DNA from 2 places in the Pseudoalteromonas sp. TAP-3C genome. Region 2 is predicted to be linked to the other one. Evidence: predicted binding sites of a transcription regulator. Region 2 holds the regulator's gene; the other holds the start of a gene.
What was found. The regulator MetJ, encoded in region 2, represses methionine synthesis genes. The targets are predictions, from matches to a motif close to TAGACGTCTAGACGTCTA.
Positions count from the first base shown of each region.

Region 1 (3,218 bases), 1.3 Mb from region 2:
GGTTGATTTACCTGCACCATTGGCACCAATAATCCCTACAATAGCGCCCTTAGGCATGCTAAAGCTTAAGTCATCAATTAAAACGCGATCGCCAAAGCTTTTACGTAAGTTGGTTACTTCTAATACTTGGTCACCCAAACGTGGGCCTGGTGGAATAAACAATTCGTTGGTTTCGTTACGTTTTTGGTAATCAGACTGCTGTAGCTCGCTAAACTGTGCCATACGTGCTTTTGACTTAGCTTGACGACCTTTAGGATTTGAACGAACCCATTCAAGTTCTTGTGCAATTGATTTTTGACGTGCTTTTTCAGATTTTTGCTCTTGCTGTAAGCGGGCATCTTTTTGCTCAAGCCAAGAAGAGTAATTACCTTCCCACGGAATACCTTCACCACGGTCAAGCTCTAAAATCCAACCTGCTACATTATCAAGGAAGTAACGGTCATGCGTTACTGCCACAACAGTGCCTTCGTAATCATGTAAGAAGCGCTCTAACCAAGCAACCGACTCAGCGTCTAAGTGGTTAGTTGGCTCATCGAGAATAAGCATGTCTGGTTTTTCAAGTAACAAACGACAAATAGCAACACGACGACGCTCACCACCCGACAGGTGCTCAATTTTAGCATCCCATTCAGGTAAACGCAGAGCATCGGCAGCACGCTCTAAAACGTTATCGATATTATGGCCATCGTGCGCTTGAATAACCGCTTCTAATTCACCTTGCTCTTTAGCCAGTGCGTCAAAGTCTGCGCCTTCCATTGCGTATTCGTTATACACTTCGTCAAGACGATTAAGGGCATGTTTTACTTCACCTACAGCTTCTTCAACAATTTCACGAACTGTTTTACTTTCGTCCAACACCGGCTCTTGCGGTAAGTAACCAATTTTAGTGCCTGGTTGAGGGCGAGCTTCACCTTCAAACTCTTCATCAACGCCCGCCATAATGCGTAATAATGATGATTTACCAGACCCATTTAAACCTAGTACACCAATTTTTGCGCCTGGGAAAAAATGCAACGAAATATCTTTTAAGATAGTGCGTTTTGGTGGCACAACCTTAGATACTCGACTCATCGAGAATATAAACTTATCAGGTAAAACCATGGAGGAAGCCTTCAAATAATAATAAAAATTTCAATGCTGTATTGTAGTGGCTCACAGGTGAAACAGTCAACGAATGGCACTGTTTTAAAGTACATATTCAATTTGTACAAACAGTGTGAATAAATTTCATTTAGACATCTATACATCTGGAGGTTGATATTTTTGGCATTCTGTTCATAATGAGAGCGTATTAACTCTCGGTTTTTATGAGCAGGAGCTTTAAGAATGCCAATTACAGTAGAAGACGAATTGCCAGCTATTGCACGTTTACGTCATGAAAACGTGTTTGTCATGCCAAAAACGCGTGCAAAAACGCAAGAAATACGCCCTATGCGTTTGGCTATTCTTAATCTTATGCCTAATAAAGTAGAAACCGAAGTGCAGTTTATTCGTTTGTTGGCTAATTCGCCGCTGCAAGTAAATGTAGAACTACTGCGTCTTGATACGCATCGCAGCAGTAGCAATTCAGAGCAACACTTAGATACTTTTTATCGTTATTTCTCAGAAGTGAAAGACAACAATTACGATGCACTATTAATTACCGGTGCGCCGCTCGCGCATTTAGAGTATGAAGAAGTAGCTTACTGGGAAGAACTCAAAGTGATTATTGATTGGGCCGAGCAACATGTAACCTCTACCTTGTTTTCGTGCTGGGCTGCCCACGCGGCTTTATACCACCGTTATAATTTAAAGCGCGATTTAAAAGACAAAAAACTATGCGGGGTGTTTACCCACCAATGCTATTTTGCACATGGTGCACTTACTCGCGGCTTTGACGATACCTTTTTAGTACCCCACTCACGCTATGGTCACATAGATATTAATAAAATAAACGCCTGTGAAGAGCTGGTGGTTTTAGCAGGCTCTGAACGAGTTGGCGCTTATTTACTTAAAAATAAATCGGGCAGCCAAGTGTTTATTACCGGCCACCCCGAGTACGATGCCGACAGTTTAAAAGCTGAATACCAGCGCGATTTACAAAAAAGCTCAAATGCGCCAAAGCCCGAAAACTATTTTCCTGATGACGATGCCAGCAAGCAACCGTCTAAAACATGGCAAAGCCACGCGTTTTTACTGTTTTCGAACTGGTTAAACTATTACGTTTACCAAACCACACCCTATGATATTAATTTAGTTAGCCAAGCCGTAAGGACTAACAACTATGCCGAATAATTTAGAAAACAAAAGCGCCGAGTTAATTGAAGCGCTAAAACAGCGCATTTTAATTCTTGATGGTGCGATGGGCACTATGATCCAAGAATACAAATTAGAAGAACAAGACTACCGTGGCGAGCGCTTTAAAGACTGGCATGTGTTAATCAAGGGTAATAATGATTTGTTAAGTCTTACTCAGCCAAAAATTATTACCGATATTCACCGTAGTTACTTAGCTGCAGGCGCCGATATTATTGAAACTAATACCTTTAATTCAACTACGATATCGATGGAAGACTATGATATGGCCAGCCTTAGCCGCGAGATCAATCTAGAGTCGGCTAAGTTAGCCCGTGCAGTATGTGACGAATTTAACGCTAAAACCCCAGAAAAACCACGCTATGTAGCAGGCGTTTTAGGGCCAACCTCAAAAACCTGTTCGTTATCGCCGGATGTAAACGACCCAGGCTATCGTAATATTACCTTTGATAAGTTAGTGACTGCGTATGTCGAATCGACCCTTGCGCTTATGGAAGGTGGTGTAGATATTATTTTAATCGAAACCATATTCGACACGCTTAATGCAAAAGCGGCATCGTTCGCGGTAGAAGAGGCATTTGAACAAGCTGGGCGTACATTGCCAGTGATGATATCAGGCACTATTACCGATGCCTCAGGCCGCACGCTTTCAGGGCAAACCACCGAAGCATTTTATAATTCGATTCGTCACATTAAGCCACTTTCAATTGGTTTAAATTGCGCTCTTGGGCCAGATTTACTGCGCCAATACGTTGAAGAGCTATCGCGGGTGTGCGAAACCTTTGTATCTGTTCACCCTAACGCGGGTTTACCCAATGAGTTTGGCGAGTATGATTTAGAAGCAGACGACATGGCAAAAGAGATCATAGATTGGGGTAAATCGGGCTTTATTAATATTGTTGGCGGTTGCTGTGGTACCACAC
Region 1 is NZ_CM187618.1:2,337,280-2,340,497, reverse strand. Features, by position in the region: gene ettA (energy-dependent translational throttle protein EttA) at 1-1,101, opposite strand, end outside; gene AC6H44_RS11005 (homoserine O-succinyltransferase) at 1,327-2,274, shown strand; gene AC6H44_RS11000 (homocysteine S-methyltransferase family protein) at 2,264-3,218, shown strand, end outside.
Region 1: the regulator MetJ is predicted to act here: its motif matches at 1,233-1,250, upstream of AC6H44_RS11005 (homoserine O-succinyltransferase).

Region 2 (3,218 bases):
CGGCATCTTCAATATCGCCTTTTATATCAAAACTGACCATAGCACCAAAACCAAGCTGCTGCGCCTTAGCAAGCGCATGTTGAGGGTGCGACTCAAGACCTGGGTAGTAAACCTGAGCAACAAACTGGGAATTTTCTAAATACTGTGCAATGGCGAGTGCGTTTTCTTGGTGTTGCCTTAAACGTACATTTAAAGTGCGCAACCCCCTAAGGGTTAAATAGCTATCAAATGGCGCCCCGGTAATGCCAATGTTATTTGCCCACCAAGCAAGCTCTTCACCTAACTCAGCATTTGCTGCGATAACCGCGCCACCAACAACATCAGAATGACCATTAATATATTTTGTGGTTGAATGCACCACAATGTCAGCGCCAAACTTAATCGGGTTTTGTAACGCTGGCGATAAAAACGTGTTGTCGGCGGCAACCAATGCCCCACACTGTTTGGCAATGTCCGTCACCGCTTTAATATCTGTTAAACGTAAAATAGGGTTACTTGGTGTTTCAATCCAAATCAGCTTAGGTTTAATAGCAAGAATATGCGCTAGACTTTCACTTTTGGTAAAATCGATTACTTCAAGCTTTAATAAACCGCGTTTTGCTAGCGAAGTGAATAAACGGTAGCTGCCTCCATAACAATCATGGGGGATCACTAACGTATCGTCACAATTGAGTAACTGGGTTGTTAAATGAACAGCCGCCATGCCCGTTGCAGTAATGATGCCTTTCGCACCACCTTCAAGCTCTGCAAGTGTTTGTGCAAGAATGTCACGATTAGGATTGCCGCTGCGACCATAATCATAGTCACGTTTTATATTAAAGTCAGCAAATGAGTAAGTTGTTGATAAATAGAGCGGTGGAACAACTGCGCCATGGTGCTTATCAGCATCTACCCCACTTCGAACAGCAATTGTTGCCGCATTTTTTTTACTCATTTTTACCACCTTGGCCATTTTGGATGTTTAGACGTCTAAAATTTAACGCATGCGATTTAAGATGTCAAAACATTTAAGTGTCTGGATGGCTAAATAACTAGTGTTTGACTATCTTATTTAAATCGATAGAATTTCACCCATATTCACACGTTTTTATGGCGTGTGAGCAATTAATAATCTGAGGCAACGATACATCTTATGGCTAAATGGAATGGTGAATATATTCACCCATACGCAGAACACGGGAAAAAATCCGAACAAGTAAAAAAGATCACCGTTTCGATCCCGCTAAATGTATTAAAAGTACTTACTGATGAGCGTACTCGCCGTCAAATAAACAACTTGCGTCATGCAACAAATAGCGAGCTTTTATGTGAAGCTTTTTTGCATGCATTTACAGGGCAACCTTTACCTAATGATGATGATTTACGTAAAGATAACGTAGAAAAAGTACCTGAAGAAGTGAAGAAAATAATGCAAGAAATGGGACTCGAAGTGCCTATTTTAGATGAAGACTAGATATATTTAGCTATAAAAAACCTCAGCAAATGCTGAGGTTTTTTGTATTAATTTATACTTAACGATTATGCCATGTAGTTTTCTGGCATATCAATTTGTGCAACACCTGAGTCAACCGCAGCCTGTGCAACAGCTTTAGCAATACGTGGTAATAAACGTGGATCCATCGGTTTTGGTATAATATATTTAGCACCAAACTCTAATTTATCAATGCCTGATGCAGTGAGTACTTCAGCCGGTACTGGCTCTTTAGCAATACTGCGAATTGCCTCTACAGCTGCAATTTTCATCTCATCATTTATTACACTGGCACGCACATCTAACGCACCACGGAAAATAAACGGAAAACACAATACGTTGTTAACCTGGTTAGGGTAATCAGAACGACCTGTCGCCATAATTAAATCGTTACGTGCGGCGTGTGCTAATTGCGGATCAATTTCAGGATCTGGATTTGAACAAGCAAACACAATAGGGCGATCAGCCATTAATTTTAAATCTTCAGGGGCTAATAAATTAGGACCCGACACACCGACAAACACATCGGCGTCTTCGATTACATCTTGCAAAGTGCGCTTGTCGGTATTGTTTGCAAATAGCTGCTTATATTCATTTAAATCATCGCGGCGAGTGTGGATCACGCCTTTACGATCTAACATATAAATATGTTCACGCAACGCGCCACACTTAATTAAAAGCTCCATACAGGCAACAGCGGCAGCACCGGCACCTAAACAAACAATAATCGCATCTTCAATTGCTTTACCTTGTACCTCAAGCGCATTTAGCATACCCGCTGCCGTTACAATAGCTGTACCATGCTGATCATCATGAAACACGGGAATACTACAACGCTCAATAAGTGCTTTTTCTATTTCAAAACACTCAGGCGCTTTAATATCCTCTAAATTAATACCGCCAAAGGTGTCGGCAATATTTGCAACTGTGTTAATAAAATCTTCGGTAGTGCGGTGCTTAACTTCAATATCTATCGAATCTAACCCAGCAAAACGCTTAAACAATAGCGCTTTACCTTCCATAACTGGTTTTGAAGCGAGTGGGCCTAAGTTACCTAAGCCTAAAATTGCAGTGCCATTAGTAATAACCGCAACCATGTTTCCTTTACCAGTATACTTATAAGCATTTGCTGGATCAGCGGCAATTTCACGAACAGGTTCTGCAACACCTGGACTATATGCAAGTGCAAGGTCTTTAACCGTTTCAGCGGGCTTGCTCAGCTCAATACTGATTTTACCTGGAACGGGATGGGCATGGTAATGTAGTGCTTGTTCACGAAAATCTGACATAACGCGATTATATCCTGCAATTTGAGTTAAAGTGAGAGTAGCTTTTTCTTACGATACCCTTATTATTTTTAAATTCCAAGCAATATCAGGTCTATCCTGTTATGTGCTAGAGATGTTAATTTTAAGTGATTTATCAGCAACTTCTCTAGGGTCTGCTGACCTTTCAAGGTTAAATTTGCAGCAGTCTGTTTGGTATTTAGGCAAGGCAGAGCCTATGTAGTGTGGTTATTCCCCATAAATAGGCGATAACGCAGCATCAATGCCAAACAGGCGCTGCCCTTCGGGTTCTGCCTAGGGGCGATTTACTCTTTGTTGCTCGGTTTTTACTTAGCCCACTAGGTTACAAACCTCGCGCCGCGATTAAACCGCCCCTAGTTTGAACAAATTTTAATCCGCAAAGGTCAACAGACCCTAGATTATCCTGACATTTTTAAAAAATATAGAGAGTATTGGCTATT
Region 2 is NZ_CM187618.1:182,455-185,672, reverse strand. Features, by position in the region: gene metB (cystathionine gamma-synthase) at 1-934, opposite strand, end outside; gene metJ (met regulon transcriptional regulator MetJ) at 1,133-1,453, shown strand; gene AC6H44_RS00805 (malic enzyme-like NAD(P)-binding protein) at 1,519-2,760, opposite strand.